One region of the Bacillus sp. es.036 genome, then DNA from elsewhere that is predicted to be linked to it. Evidence: riboswitches for the same ligand, from Rfam matches in the RefSeq annotation. Region 1 holds a riboswitch; the other holds the start of a gene.
The links. A riboswitch is a leader RNA that binds a small molecule or an ion and turns the genes downstream of it on or off. The one in region 1 is predicted to bind thiamine pyrophosphate.

Region 1 (8,425 bases):
ATCTGAGAGAACAGCATCTAGCTGTGATTGCACCGCTTCGACCGTTTGTGGGAACACATGATGAACGCCAAGCGTGTTCTGAGCTGTAAGTGCTGTAATCGCACTCATCCCAAACACGTTGCGCTCTTGAAACGTTTTTAAATCAGCCTGAATCCCAGCTCCGCCACCACTATCTGAACCAGCAATCGTCAGTGCTTTATACATTAGACCCTCTCCTTATTAGATAGCCTGAAAACGATCCGGACGAAATTGACCAATTGCAATTTGTTGGGGAACCTGATCAATTTCATCCGCTACGATTTTTGCCGTAATTGGGCTAAGTAAAATTCCATTTCGATAATGTCCGGTCGCCAAAATAACCCTCGGTTTCTCAATTAACTTTCCAATAAGTGGAAAACCATCCTGTGTAGCCGGCCTTAACCCGGCCCATTTATGAAATGGATCCATCTTCTCGAGAACAGGCATCACCTTCTTGCTCCACTTTTCGAGACGACCAATCCCATGTTCTGTTACGTTCGTATCAAAATTAGCGATATCCTCTGAGGCACCGACCACAACGGAACCATTCGCTTTAGCTACCAAATACCCCTGGCTTGTAAAAACAATGTGGTTTAAAGGTGGAGCTTCATATGCACAGATTTGTCCGCGGATCGGATATACGGGCAATGTGCAGCCAAGCTCTTTTTCCCAATACATTGACCAGGCCCCTGCTGCAAGAACAACCTGATCACTGTCAATTCGCTCCTGTTTTGTTACAACAGCATAACCATCAAGCGTTGCATCTCCCACATATTCGATGACATGAACACCTAGATTACGGCAGGCTTGTAAAAGAGCCGCCACATAGCCAGGGGCATAAATATGAGACTCTTCGGGACACCATAAAGCGGCAACAACATCTCTAGAGAGCCCTGGTTCTTTAACGCTTACTTCTTCAGCGCTTAAGATCGTCGATTCAACGTTAAACTTTCTTTGCCATGCCTGTTTTGTTTCAAGAGAAAGACGGTCGGCTTCATGATAAATACAATAAAGACTACCACTTTCATTGTACTCAAAATCAATATCCGAATGACGTTTGACCTCTTCTTGCCATTTAGGAAAAATCTGCAAACTCCTTTGGCATAGTCGGAAAAAATCGTCAGGGTCTTCTTCAATTTCAGAATATGGAGCAAGCATTCCTGCTGCTGCACCAGAAGCCTGTCCACCACATTGCTGCGCTTCGACCACAGTAACGTTATGTCCTCTTCTTTGACATTCAAATGCAATGGATAAACCGATCACTCCGCCACCAATAATCGTGATTCTAGCCATATAGATCCTCCTTTCTTAGCTTTGTATCGGACTACTCGCCGTCGCATACTTCTTTTTAGAAATTCTACCTGCGCTATAGGACAACCTTCCAGCTTGAATCGCATGTTTTACAGCCTCTGCCATCATAACTGGGTTTCTCGCTTTTGCTATCGCTGTATTTAACAGCACGCCATCTGCGCCGAGTTCCATTGCCTCTGTAACATCAGCTGCACTTCCAAGACCAGCATCTACGATCACTGGCACTGTAAGCTTCTCAGTAATCCGTTCAATATTATAAGGATTTAAAATACCAAGACCTGTACCAATGGGAGACCCACCTGGCATCACTGCCGCGGCACCAGCTTCTTGTAATCGATAACAAAGTGCAGGATCATCTGATGTGTACGGCAAGACAATAAACCCTTCGTTCGCTAAGATTTCTGTTGCTTTTAGAGTTTCGATTGGATCAGGAATGAGCATTTTTTCATCTTGGCTCACTTCGATCTTAATCCAATCACTTAGTCCAGATGCTTTTGCTAAACGAGCGATTCGAATCGCTTCTTCTGCTGATGTTGCACCTGAAGTATTCGGTAAATATTGAAATGGTTTTTCGATGTGTTGAAGGATCGCATCTTCGTCTGGTGCTGAAAGATTCACTCTTCGAATCGCGAACGTGAGAACCTCCGCTTCGGAAACCTCAATCGCCTTGTTTTGAACATATGGATTTGGGTATCTTCCTGTGCCTAGAAAAAGCCTCGATGATAATTGTTTACCAGCTATTGTTAATTTGTTAGTCATTTACTCAACCTCCACCTACAAAGTGAACAAGTTCAATTTTCATGCCATCTTGTACATTGATATCTTTCCAGTTCGATCGATCAATAATTGTCCCATCTACCTCTGTTACAACCAGACCTTCTTGCAAACCAAAATGCTTCACAACATCCTTCAACGTAATCACGTCTAGATGGTGCTCATCGCCATTTATTTGTAATCTCACTTCTCGATCACCTCACTTTTAATCACTTGCTGAAATAATTCACATGTTCCTTTCACATCGTCACTTCCTACTACTTCGCTGATCACACAAATCCGTTTCGCCCCCGCACGTAAGACGTCTGAAACATTGTGTAGTTTAATTCCTCCAATGGCGACAAATGGAATGGAAATTTCAGAAGTCACTTCCTTGATATATTCAGTAGTAACAGGGTCTACCACATCGCTTTTACTGTTAGTCGGAAAAATTGGACCTGCCCCGATGTAATCAGCTCCTCCCTTTTCTGCAGCAAGCGCTTCTTCAATACGATGAGTTGAGATTCCGATTATTTTACCTGGTCCAATGATTTTTCTTGCCGTTTCTAAAGGCAAATCATCTTGCCCTAAATGAATACCGTCTGCATCAACAGCTAGAGCGACATCAATATGATCATTAACAATAAACGGTATATTGTACTTTTTTGTTAATGCTTTTAACTTTAGCGCTTTTTCAAGCACTACTTTTTTTGAATTTGTTTTATCACGTAGCTGAATAATATCCGCTCCACCTCGTATGGCTTCCTCCATTACGTCGACTAAATCTCGATCTGGATGAAATTCTTCTCCTGTAATCACATATAATTGAAACTGCTTCATGACTGGCTTCCTCCATTATCGTTATGACTTACTTCACATTTCTACAAAAATGAGATAAAAGACGCTAGAACGTGAAAAACCCCCATTCCGCGTATGGAATGGGGGTAGTATAAAAACACCGCTACCGACTTCCCTACGCTGGTATCAACCAGATCAGGTTCAAGGGTAAAAGAAATAACGGTTTCTTTTTCTCAGCCTTCCCTTATTTGAAGGCACCCCTAGTCTTAGAAATTATGAAATTACTATTATTATGACAAAAAAGCTCTTAGAATTCAAGCTCCCTACATGTATAGGGAAGACAAAAAGATGCCTATCGTATTTTGATAAATATCGTTAAATTGGCTAACTGGTAAAGGATTCTCTCCTTTCCCGATTTCAACAGTGAAACCAGGTCTTCTAAAATCCTGTATAAACCAATCCTTGTAACCTGCAAAACTATCAACATACCGAATGGGTAGATAGCCACTTAAGCGAGAAAATTCTGTTACAAGAATTTCCGACTCAGGGGGTTCAAGACCTTCAAATCCCCAAAAAATCACTTCACCCTGTGAATGGAATGCTAGCGCTCTGTCAAACTTCTTTCTTCTAGTTAAATCAGCAATTGCAATTGCTTCTGGTTCAGTAAGCGGGGCTTTTCCCGGGTAATTTCTTGGAGATGGCTTTGTTGGTTTACGCTCAGCTTCTACTTCCCATTTGGCCGGGTATTGATTATTTAAATCAACACCTCGAATGTTCGCCTTCCAACGACTAAATTGGTCACTCCCATTGTTAATCTCATTTGCAAGAGAACGATAGGGTTCCTCTTCAGGTAAACCATTAATGACAAGATCAACACCATCTGGATTGACCATTGGAACGAGTGACAAAGAAGTGGATTCATAAAGCGGGGGGAGATAGACACCGCTAAGCTGCTGGCTACTTGTTAATTCTTGTGCATAATCATCGATAAATTTCATGATTAAAGTTGTCGTTAACCACTCATTTGCGTGGAATGAGCCATTCATGTGAACTTTTTTCACGCCAGTTCCTACCACTAATTCCGGAATTGGTTTTCCCATTACTGTCTCACCAATTAGTCCTCTTTTAATAAATGGGTAAACACCAAGGATTTTTCGGATATCCTTAACAAGAGTCCCATAATCATAATTTTGATCGGGGTTTATCAGTGACCACGTGACACGAATCGGGATGTTCACTTTCTCACCCGGCTTTAGCGAAAAGGGATTTTGATCATTTAGCAATAAAACACCGTCTAAAGGCGCACCATACCAACCCGCTATTTTCCATAATGTATCTCCTTGTTTAATCGTATAACTTTTTGTTACATAACCAGGGATCTGTATTTGTTCTCCAATCATCAACTGATCAGGATCTTCAAGATTGTTGCTATCTAAAATGAGACGGAGCGGTATTTGAAAGACACGACTATATTTCCAAAGGCTGTCCCCACTTTTCACCCTAATTTTCATCATTCACCCTCCCACATGTCATCTCCCTCTTACAATAATATGACTAGAAGGGTGGCCTATGCTTCGTGAATAAAGCTTTTCTCAGAAGAAGATGTTTATTATCTCCACTTCTATGTTTAGATGCATATAAAAAAAACCACGCTTTAAAAGCGTGGTTTTTCTGGTGGTTTATTTTACCTCGGCATCTTCTTGTTGCTCTCCATGCTTTCCTAAGAAACGAAGCAGATCGCCGTACACAATTTTATCTGAGTAAGCAAGGTCTGTTTTTGCCTTTTCCATGTATGGTTCACAGGCAGCTTTATCCGTTTCTTCTCCGGTTTCCTTATCATAACAAACATTTTTCGTATAAAGGTTATTTTCTGTAATGAAACTTCCATCACGAAGTATCGTGAAATTATCCTGTTCTTCTGCAAACAGGTCATTACCAAACTTAATCATATCTTTTGTTTCAATTCCGAGAAGGTGCATGATTGTAGGTTTCAAATCAATTTGTCCACCCACTTGATCCATTACTTCTCCCTCCTGGCCAGGGATATGGATAATAAGAGGAACCTTTTGTAGTTCTGTCGATTCAAATGGTGTGATTTCTTTCCCTAGAAACTCGCCCATTGCTTTATTATGGTTCTCAGAGATACCATAGTGATCCCCATACATAACAAAGATTGAATCTTCATATAGTCCTTCTTCTTTCATGCGCTCAAAGAATTTTTTAACAGCTTCGTCCTGATAGCGAACCGTTGTGAAAAATCTGTTTACAGTACCATCGTCTGAAGTCCACTCTGGAATATATTCATCTTCTGATTCAAGAGTGAAAGGGAAATGATTCGTAAGGGTAATATATTTAGCATAGTAAGGTTCTGGCATTGTTTCTAAATACTTAATGGATTGATCAAAGAAATATTCATCTTTCAATCCCCATCCGATTGAATTATCGGGTGTGACCGTAAAGTCATTAATATCATAGAACTTATCATATTTAAGGGCATCATACATAACGTCACGATTCCAAAAACTTTTATTATTTGCATGGAAAACGGCATTATAGTAGCCATTTTCACTTAAAATTTCTGGAGACGCATTGTATTCATTTCCTGAGTGCGTAAAGAACACCGCACCGCTCGGTAGTCCATAAAGAGAATTCTCAAGAATAAACTCAGAGTCGGAAGTTTTCCCCTGTGCTGTTTGATGATAGAAGTTAGGGAAATAATAACTTTCATCAATAAGATCATTAAGGAATGGGGTAATTTCTTTTCCGTCAACCTCTTCGTTTATCACGAAACTTTGCGTAGACTCTAGAGATACGAGAATAATGTTTTTGCCTTCTGCTTTACCGAACATTTCAGGGTTTGGTTCAACATGGTTCGCTTTCACATAGTTTTCAATATCGACAATTTCACTACCGTCGGCAAATGCTCGTTGTGCCTTTGCTTTCGATTGTAGAACAGCATCATAAACATGATAGTTGTAAGTACCGATATATTTAATAAGCATTTCACGATCAAACGTCCGAGTTAAGAGTTGAGGACGCTCTGTTTCAGCAAGGCCGACATTAATAGCGAAAAGGGCGATGGCACTTGCAAATACAATAGCGATTTCTTTTTTCTTAACTGCGTATGTTTTAGTTTTACGTACAAATAGATAAGCTGAGAGAAGTATGATATCTATAAATAACAAGAAATCAAAACCGCTTACTAGCTCTGCGATACTGTTACCAAGTTCACCCATGTTATTCGTTTGAAAAAGAAGCGGTATCGTAATAAAGTCTGTAAATTCTCGGTAGTAGACAACATTTGCAAATAAAATAAATGACCCGACAAAATTAATGATCAGCAATACTCTGTTGCGATACTTAGGTGAGGCAAATAATGCAAAACCGAGGAATAACAAGACAGAACTAATCGGGTTTAAAAATAAGATAAACCCTTCCATTTTATTTTCAGGTTCAATGTTAAACGCAAATTCATACACCAAATACGTTTTTAACCACAGCAAAAATGCTACGACTAGAAAAAACGAATACTTATTTTGTAGCTTTTTCATGTTTTCTTAGTACCTCCTTAGTTGGATATAAGGAAAAGCTACCATATCTTTCTACGACCATACATAATCGCTATGATAGTATGTTTTCGAAATTTAATCAACTAACTTTTGTCCTTATTTTAGTATTTCTTTCAACAATTTTTTTGATTCTATTTAGTGCGGCCATTACTAATAACGAATAAGTCGTCCAAAAAGTTTCATCTGTGCAAAAAAATCATAAAAAAAGAAGAGATCAGACTCCACTGATCTCTTCTTTACCCCTATCATGACAGGGATAAACGCGAACAACTAGGACTATTTAACTAATTTAGTTTTAACAAGCCAGGCCCCACCTATAACGCCAGCATCATTGCCAAGAGTAGCAATTGCGAAATCTGAGCCTTCTTTCACCCTCGGTAAAGCATATTTTTCAAATTGATGCTTTAATGGTTTTAACAAAGCTTCTCCCGCTTTAGAAACGCCACCTCCAATGACAATCTTAGATGGATTTAAGGCGTTTGCTAAATTAGCAATGGCCAAACCAAGATAGAACGTAACTTTTTCAACTACTTCTTCAGCGTAAGAATCATTCGCTTCTGCAGCTTCAAAAATGTCACGAGAAGTAAGCTGATTCTGCTCCTTATATGTATGATAAAGAACGCTTTCTTGATTAGACGTAAGGTTTTCCATCGCAATCCGAACAATACCAGTTGCAGAAGCAACGGTTTCAAGACAACCCGTTTTACCACAGTTACATGAAGCACCGGCTTCAGGAACAGAGGTAATATGTCCAATCTCTCCCGCCATTCCGTTCGTCCCATGTATTATCGTACCATTTGTAATAATGCCACCGCCTACTCCAGTTCCAAGCGTTACGCAAAGCAAATCACGAGCACCATCACCTGCACCTCGCCACATTTCTCCGAGTGCAGCAATATTAGCATCATTATCAATAATAACCGGTAATCCTGTTTCAACTTCTAGCTTATCTTTTAAAGGAAAGTTCCGCCATCCGATATTAACAGCATGGTAGATAAAACCTGTCTCCATCTCAATGAACCCTGGAGCTCCCATGCCAATTCCAGCAAATTTCTCTTTGGCTAATTCCATTTCTTCCATTTTATCGTCGATTGCTCTTGCAATATGCATGGTAATATGTCGACCCGCTTCTGATTTATCCGTCGGAATTTCCCATTTCTTTTTAATTTCTCCGTAAAAATCAAGGAAAGCAAGCTTGATTGTTGTGCCTCCCAGATCCACACCTATGAACCATTTTTCTTCTTTCATCATCATCCACCTTTCATAACCTTGATTTTATTTTAAAGGAAAACCTTTCTTTTCGAGAAACTTTTTCATGTACGTTCGAACAGGACTCGTTAATTTATGAGCCATCATCGCTGTCCAACCACCTGTGCGCTGTCCAGCCGTTCGATCTGTATAATAAGATGAAATCACTTCATCATATTTGATTAATTCATCTTTAAAAACTTTTTCATTTTGTTCATATTCATCTACGTGATAAATGTTTTCTAGAGGCAAACGCGGTTTAATATCAGGTTCCTGATTAGGATATCCTACGCAAAGACCGAACAATGGAATCACGTGTTGAGGTAGATTCAATAAATCATTTACTTTTTCTAGATCATTTCGAATACCACCAATATAACAAATACCAAGACCCATTGATTCAGCAGCCACGCTTGCATTTTGTGCTGCAAGAGATGCGTCGATTAATCCTACCATGAATTTTTCAGTAGATTGAACCGTTTCTATAACATCAGTTCCGTGCATTTCTGCCGTAGCATGATGACGGTTAAAATCGGCACAGAATACGAAGAAATGGCCATTCTCTTCGACGTAACTCTGTCCCCCTGCGAGCTCTGCTATTTGTTTTTTCTTCTCTCTATCTTTCACACCGATAATAGAGTATGCCTGAATATAACTTGACGTTGACGCAGACTGGGCCGCTTTGACAAGAATATTAATTTGTTCTTCTGTTAGTGGCGTATCTTTAA
Region 2 (8,425 bases), 1.2 Mb from region 1:
AATTCTGGATTTTGAAAAACAAAAGCAAGCTGCTCTCGCGATGCCTTGATTGTTTTTAATTGCCCTCTTACGCTTTTCGTACCTGTTGTTTTCATTACATTCATCAAACTTAACAGAAATGAACTCTTCCCAGCTCCATTTTTACCTGTAACCACAATCCATTCGCCCTCATGAGCGACCGCATCTAATACTTCAATTTTTGGCGTTTTTCCTCGGTAGCCTTGAAGCTGATGGATGACCATCAGCTGCTGTCCTTTTACATAAGGGGCTGGAAGCTTCTTTTCTTCTCTATGTTCATCCCAAACGCCCGGGTACCAGATGCCGTATTCCTTTAGTTTAGGCTTATAAAATGAAAACACACTTTTAGGATCGGCATCAGCAATCATCTTTCCTTCTGAATCAAATAGCACAATTCGATCAACAAAGTGAATCACTTCATCAATTTTATGTTCCACGATGATCATCGTTTGTTTTTCATTGATTTGCTTTATCGTATTCCACACTTCCGTTGTTCCTTCAGGATCGAGCAATGCTGTTGGTTCATCTAAAAAGATAACATCTGGTTCAAGAGCAAGCATAGAAGCGATGGCGAGACGCTGTTTCATCCCTTGAGAAAGAGAGCTTATTTCAACATGTGGATCAGAAAAGTAAAGACCCACTTTATGAAGATAGAGACGAATCAACTTCTTCATTTCAGGTTGAGGTACTGCTCGATTCTCGAGAACGAAAGCCATCTCTTCATCTACATAAGGCATGCAAAATTGAGAATCTGGATCTTGAAAGACGACGCCCGAAGACTCAGGGGTTTTCACTTGATCCGCTTTCATCGGAACTGGAACGGCATTCGGAATTAACCCAGATAAAATTTGTAACAGTGTCGACTTGCCACAACCACTAGGTCCAAGAAATAAGACTTTTTCTCCCTCTTTAACTTGAAGTGACAAGTTGTTAAACAATAACGTTTTTGCTCCTGCGTACTTTACACGAAGATTTGATACGCCAACTTTCATGTTACCACTCCTTACTGATCCAACGCCTTGTAATCCTCATCGCTTGCAGGTCTAATTAAGGTGGTTACGCCGGTTTTCTCTAAAGCCTCAACAAGAAAATAGGCAAGAATTCCGGCTATCAAAAAGCCACCTAACAAACGGGCGCCGATAAGAAGAAGTAAATTCCAAAGCGCGAGATCCATCACATAGCCATAGGCAGCATCCATGACCAATGAGCCTACCGCTGCAGCAATTCCTCCAAGTGCTGCAACAAAAGCGGTGTATCGTTTGTAACCAAATAAAGCAAACATTAATTCCGTTCCTAGTCCTTGTACGATTCCATATAGAAGAACAGATAAACCGTATTCTGATCCAACGAGAAACTCTCCAGATGCAGCAGCGGTTTCCGCTAGTAAAGCGACTCCTGGCTTACGTAAAAGAAGAATCGCAACTGTTCCCGCAATGAACCACATACCGTAAATGACGTCCCCAACATGTAGTCCAAAAGGTTTTAAAATGGTGTAAACCGGTCCCCATAGTTTATAAATAATCCCAAACACCAGGGCAATCACAATTGTTATTAAAATATCTGAAAGCTTTAATCGTTTCATACGCGCTCACCTTTTTGTATCGCTACTGGCCACTCTTCCACTTGATAAGCCATTTCCCAAAAACCATATTCCAACTGACAGCTAAGCATGAAATAGTCTTTGATTCGCTTTAACTCTCGTTCTGGTGCCGTTTCAGCCCAGCCGTCAAGTATCCCTCTAAGTTGATCGGTAACAGGTTCCATTGATTTCTCTCCGTAAAACGTGATCCAATCATAAAAAGGATGATCTTCTTTAGGGTTTACCTCTTCCATTAATCGCTGACCGATCTCAAGGTAAGTCCAAGGACATGGTAGAAGCGCTGCAATAATTTCACCTAGCGTTCCGGAATGGGCGGCATCAAGCATATGTCTCGTATAATGGTGTGACGTCGGCGCAAGTGGATAGCCTTGTAGCTCTTCATAAGAAACGCCAGCGGCGCGACATAAATTGTTATGTGGATGAATCTCACTATGAAGGACAAAAGATATTTGCTCATTGAAAAGTGCCATTTCTTCTCGATTTTCACACTTTGATAACGCAATGCCATAGATTCTTACAAACGTATTCAAATACTCAAAATCCTGCTTTACGTAGTGTACTAATTGTTCCTTCTCTAACTTTCCTTCTGCGATTCCTCTCACAAATGGATGGTTGAAAATCGCCTCAAAAATCGGTGCCGCTTCTTCTCTTAACTGTTGCGTAAATGACATAAAAAAACTCCTCTCCGCTTTTCATCCACCTGATGAAGAGGAAAGGAGCTTGAATACCGTTGATCCGTCATTTCTGAAGCAACTCGCTTTCAACGTTTTTTCTACGTCAAAAAGCCACTCCAGAAATGGAGCGGCTGCGGTGGCATCCGTCTCCACTTTCCTCCGCTGGCGCTAACCAGATCAGGTTCAAAGGGTCCAGGTACACCTGTCTCAGTCATTAAAATGACTCCCCTAGTGGATATATAAAAGCTTTACATGTAATCGTTTGATACTATTAAACTACTCTTCTTTGACACCTTTGTCAACCATCACTGGAAGCCCGATGACGAAAGTTGTTTGTTCAGGATTGGACGTAACGGAGATGACACCCTCATGCTTTTCAATAATTTGTTTGCAAACCGAGAGCCCTAGTCCTGTTCCTAGCCTCTTCGTGCTAATAAACGGTTGAAAGATGCTTTCAACAAGATGCGATGGTATTTGACGTCCATTATTCGAAATTTCTACCGTGATTCTTCCGTGATTTTCTTTTGCCTTTACCTGAATTTTTCGTTTCTCGATGATGTTTTCATTTAACTCTTCAATGGAGTTAATCATGATATTAAGAACCACCTGTTTCATTTGCTCTTCAACGCCAAATAACGGAATATCGTCAGCAATGTCGGTATCGACTTCTATATTTGATTCAAGAAGACGTGGATAAAGAATGTCGATAGTGTATCGTAATAAACCACTTAAGTTTAAAGACAGAGGGCGATCATCGATTCCGCGCATTTTCGATAAAAAGAGAAATTGACTTACCTTTTCTTCCAGACTCTTCATTTCACTGTTAAGTATTTCAAAATAATGCTTTCCTGAGGGGTGATTCGCTTCACACTCATCTTCAATTAGTTTCAAAAACCCTTTAATTGAGGTTAAGGGATTACGAAACTCATGGGCAAAACTCGCCCCAAGTTGGCCAAGAATGGTTAACCGATCGCTGTGCATTTCTTGAATAAATTTATTTTTATCCTGAATAATATGATCTTTCAGCTTCGTATATTCCGTAACCGAATGATAAGAATAAGCGTTAAAGTAATTATTTATAATTTGCAGTCCTTGCGACAATTCATTTCTGTTAAAAGATGACTCATGTAGAACTGAGAGCACAACGGATCGACCGAAGTTAATATTCGCAATAAATTCGCCTATATTAACATTTGCCTCAATTCGTTCATTAGCAATTTTTTTCGTTAGCGTGATGATCCAATTTTCATCCTGCACTCGAATATAGCGAGAAATCAGTTCAACCGTGCGCTTTCCATTTTTTATGATTTCTTCATAGTAAGGATCATCAGGAGAAATTTTTGCCCCCACCAACCATTTTTCAACAATTTGGGGCTGACTCTCTTCTAAAAACGAAGCGAGCTGTTCTTTAAATTCCGATTCTTTTAAATCAACATTCATGCCTTTCGCCTCACAAACTACATTTAAGTATGCTTCATTTTATCATGTAATGGAAAGGTCATCATTACTTCTCCCACATTAGGTTTAGAAAAGATTTTTATTGGTAAACTCTTACATAAAGGCAAAGGAAAAGGAGTGCTAACATGCGACCGGATTTTAGACAAACTGAAGGACAACCTGCCCAGCATCAAAATCACCAACCAGGATCTGAAAAAGAAATGAACCCCCTCCCCCTTACAGAGGACCAAGACTACAAGGGTTCTGGAAAATTAACAAGTAAAGTTGCCCTCATTACTGGAGGAGATAGCGGAATTGGCGAAGCAGTTGCAATCGCTTATGCGAAGGAAGGTGCTCATGTAGCCATCGTCTACTTGGACGAACATGAAGATGCACAGAATACGAAGAAACAAATAGAAGATGAAGGTGCTCAGTGCTTATTATTACCTGGAGATATTGGAGATGAACGCTTTGCGACAAGCGTGATCAATCAGGTGATTGAACACTTCGGACAATTGGATATTCTAATTAACAATGCAGCTGAACAGCACCCTAAGCAGAGCATTGAAGAAATTACAGCCGAGCAACTTGAAAAGACTTTTCGAACGAACGTCTTTTCGATGTTTTATTTAACGAAAGCAGCGCTTCCTCACCTTAAGAAAGGTAGTGCGATTATTAACACATCTTCCGTTACGGCTTATGAGGGAAATGAACAGCTCATTGACTATTCTAGTACAAAAGGAGCGATTACAACATTCACGAGAAGTCTCGCGAAATCACTTGTAGGTAAAGGAATCAGGGTGAACAGCGTTGCACCTGGCCCCATTTGGACACCGCTAATCCCTTCAACGTTTTCTGCTGAAAAAGTAAAGAACTTTGGAACGAATACACCAATGGGAAGACCGGGTCAGCCCGAGGAATTAGCTGCGGCTTACGTCCTTCTTGGCTCGGATGATTCTTCCTATATGACTGGTCAAACCATCCACATTAATGGCGGACAATACGTTACTTCTTAAAAAAACCTCCACTGGAGGTTTTTTTGCTAACCGACTGCAATACTTCCCACCATTTTTTTCTATTATGATTTTTGATTCTTGTGAGAAACTAAGTGAAAAGAATTGGAAAGGGTGAGTGTGTTGCATACGATGTGGAAGGGGGCTATTAGCTTTGGATTGGTTAATATACCTGTTAAGCTTTATGCTGCGACAGAGGATAAGGATATTAAGATGCGCTACCTTCATAAGGAATGTCATACTCCGATCCAATATGAAAAGCGATGCCCAAATTGTGATCGACCGTTAGAATCAGAAGATATTGTGCGTGGTTATGAATACGAAGATGGTAAGTTCGTCATCATGGAAAAGGATGAGATTGAAGCACTGGCTCATGAAAAAAACAAATCAGTTGAAATTGTAGATTTCGTTGAATTAAATGACATTGATCCAATCTATTTCAATCGCTCCTATTTTATCGGTCCAAATGATCACGGAAGTAAACCGTATATGCTGTTAAAACAAGCAATGGAAGAGTCTGGGAGAATTGGGCTCGCTAAAATAACGATACGCTCTAAAGAACACCTTGCAGCGGTGCGAGTATATGACAAAGGTTTGATGCTTGAAACGATGTACTTCCCTGATGAAGTAAGGGAAATCGATAATGTTCCAGATATACCCGAAGAACTCGAAGTTAGCGATAAAGAAAAGAAGTTGGCAAAACAGTTAATCGAGCAACTAACGACAAAATTTGATCCTTCTCAATACAAAGATGAGCGACGTGAAGCGATATTAGCCCTTATTGAGAGCAAGATTTCTGGGAATGAAATAAAAGTTGTGGAAGAAAAACCGAAAAGAAATGTTGCCGATCTCATGGATGCCCTACAAGCAAGCTTAGATACAAGTCCTAAGGCGCCCCCAAAAAAGAAAAAAGCTGCACCAAGGAAAAAGAAGGTCGCTAAATGACTTCAACTTATCTTCCTATGCTCCCTACACTTACCGCCTCAATTCCCGATACAGCAAACTGGTTGTATGAGGTGAAATATGATGGCTATCGTACATTCTTATACTGGGATGGGAATACGATAACGTTAACGAGTCGAAATGGTCACAATTTTAATAAGAAATTTCAATTGTTGCATCACTCGCTTATCAAATTGTTTAAAGAGACTAACATTTCATTTTGCGTTTTAGATGGTGAAGTGTGTGTGTTAAAAAATAAATATTTCGCAAATTTTGAAGCCCTTCATACCGGTCAAGAAGATAACCTTTCGTTTATGGCGTTTGATCTTATAGAATTAAACAATGATGTCTTTTTATCAACTCCACTAATCAATAGAAAGACATATCTTCAAAAAATCATGAAAAAAATCCCTTCGAACAACAGTATTTATTATGTTGTTTCATACACTCATGCCGATCCCCTATGGAATTTGATTACCTCTCACAACGGGGAAGGAATGGTTTGCAAAAAAGCTGACAGCATCTATTCTCCTGGAAAACGAACGAAAAACTGGTTAAAGGTGAAAAATTGGAAACTTGCTACTGTTTTCTTGCATGCATACGATCAAACAAACGGGTATTTTCATACAGCTGTTAAGCGATCGGGTGATATTTATCAAGTGGCGAATTTTACACACGGGCTCCGTTCAGAAGAAAGAACAGCTTTATTTGAAGTGATGAAACGTAATAAAGTATACGAAAAAGCTGGTTTAACGTATGTAGATCCAGGCATAGTCATTCAGCTTAAATACCTTGATCTATATAAAGAAAAGTTGAGACACCCGCGGTTTCATCAGTTTTGTTTTGATCGATCATGGGAGGATTGTACATGGGACAACATTCAATCACTGTGGGAGATGTAGAGCTTACGATTACGAATGCGGAGAAGCTTCTATGGAAAGGCGTTACCAAAGCTGACTATTTGAATTATTTAGCTAGAATCTCTCCCCTAATGCTTCCATTTTTACATAACAAACCGTTAACGGTCATTCGGTATCCTGATGGTATTAACGGAGAAGCCTTTTATCAGAGAAACTGTCCTGAATACGCTCCAGACTTTATTAAAACAGTTGAGCACCAAGATAACAATTACATTATTTGCTCGGATCTACCTTCCTTGCTATGGCTTGGTAACCAGGCTGCAATTGAATTTCATATTCCTTTCTCTACCTATCAAACCGAAAAGCCCTCCGAAATTGTTTTTGACCTTGATCCTCCTTCTAATGAGGCGTTTCATCTAGCGGTGCTCGCCGCAAAACAAATAAAAGACAACCTTGATCGCCTTCATTTAACAGGTTTTTTGAAACTATCAGGAAACAAAGGACTTCAAATTCATATTCCGCTTCCAATCGATACGTTCACTTATGAACAAACAAAGGTATTTACTGCATTTATGGCAAAATTCTTAGTTGAAACGAACCCTAACTTATTCACAATTGAGCGTCTTAAAAAGAACCGAAATGAGCGACTTTATATTGACTATGTCCAACATGCTTCAGGTAAAACAATCATTGCACCGTATTCCCCTCGTGGAAATGCTGAAGGGTTAGTTGCCGCACCAATTGAATGGAATGAATTAAAAGATGGATTAACGCCTACTGATTTTTCAATGGAACGCGTGTTAAAGCGTAAATTGACACCATTCCGCGATTATGAAAAGGCAAGAGATCAGCAACCCTTAAAAGAAATATTAGACTGGCTACTCACCAAAAAAACTAACCATCTATAAGACGGTTAGTTTACTTTTTCGCTTTCGTTGAGCGTTCTGACTGACCACCGATCTACGACTTGATGCGGTATGCAGACTCGCTTACTCGCCATCTCATTGTCATCGATTTTTTCAAGTAAGCAATTAACGGCCTGATAGCCTAGTTGAAAAATATTAATATCCACAGACGTTAATGGGGGGCTAGCATATTCGGCTAGCATAACATTGTTAAAGCTAATGATGGAAACATCATGAGGCACTGATAGTCCCATTTCATCTAATTTACTCATGATTCCTAAGGCCATTAGATCGTCGGCTACAACGAGCGCGGTTGGTGGTTTTTCTAATGAAAACAGCTCCATTACGGCTTCATGTCCACCCTCTTTAAGAAACTCTACGTGTACGACATAATCATCACTGTAAGGAATATCAGCTTCTCGTAGTGCCTTTTCATACCCGCTTAATCGATCCACTGTTACAACAAGATCTAAATTCCCTCCGACAAACGCAATCCGCTTGTGACCTTTTCCTATAAAGTGATCGGTCACATCTTTCGCGGCTCGAAAATTGTCATTATCGACGTGAGTAATGGAATCAGGATTCACTAATGGCTTGCCAATCACTGTAAATGGAAAGTTCTGTTCCTCAAGAAACGCCATGATTTTATCATCGATTCTTGAGTACAGCATGACGATTCCATCCACTCTCCGACCGTGGACCATCCCCATAACCCCTTGCAGCATTTCTTCTTCAGTTGCGCCTGTTGAAAGGTAAAGAGTATATTCTTTTTCGTGCGCCTTCGTGCTAATCCCACGAAGAACTTCAGGAAAGAATGGATTTTGTAAAGCTTTATCGGCAGAACTTGGCATCACAAGACCAATTGTTTGGGTACTCCGATTGGCAAGACTTCTTGCATTGTAGTTAGGATGATAGCCAAGCTCTTCCATTGCTTCTCTTACACGGCGTTTCGTTTGTTCACTAATTCTGGGATTGT

Region 2: linked by a shared signal. The riboswitch ahead of tenA (thiaminase II) and the one ahead of thiE (thiamine phosphate synthase) in region 1 are both predicted to bind thiamine pyrophosphate.

Annotation. Positions count from the first base shown of each region.
Region 1 is NZ_PDIZ01000001.1:2,000,342-2,008,766, forward strand. It holds gene thiD (bifunctional hydroxymethylpyrimidine kinase/phosphomethylpyrimidine kinase) at 1-204, opposite strand, end outside; gene thiO (glycine oxidase ThiO) at 220-1,311, opposite strand; gene ATG70_RS10285 (thiazole synthase) at 1,327-2,088, opposite strand; gene thiS (sulfur carrier protein ThiS) at 2,093-2,290, opposite strand; gene thiE (thiamine phosphate synthase) at 2,287-2,922, opposite strand; TPP riboswitch at 3,036-3,152, opposite strand; gene ATG70_RS10300 (M14 family metallopeptidase) at 3,204-4,391, opposite strand; gene ATG70_RS10305 (LTA synthase family protein) at 4,560-6,431, opposite strand; gene ATG70_RS10310 (ROK family glucokinase) at 6,726-7,703, opposite strand; gene nfsA (oxygen-insensitive NADPH nitroreductase) at 7,725-8,425, opposite strand, start outside.
Region 2 is NZ_PDIZ01000001.1:766,769-775,193, reverse strand. It holds gene ATG70_RS04060 (ABC transporter ATP-binding protein) at 1-1,010, opposite strand, end outside; gene ATG70_RS04055 (ECF transporter S component) at 1,022-1,600, opposite strand; gene tenA (thiaminase II) at 1,597-2,289, opposite strand; TPP riboswitch at 2,430-2,532, opposite strand; gene ATG70_RS04045 (histidine kinase N-terminal domain-containing protein) at 2,569-3,732, opposite strand; gene ATG70_RS04040 (SDR family oxidoreductase) at 3,876-4,745, shown strand; gene ku (non-homologous end joining protein Ku) at 4,875-5,687, shown strand; gene ligD (non-homologous end-joining DNA ligase) at 5,684-6,586, shown strand; gene ligD (non-homologous end-joining DNA ligase) at 6,553-7,452, shown strand; gene ATG70_RS04020 (LacI family DNA-binding transcriptional regulator) at 7,458-8,425, opposite strand, start outside.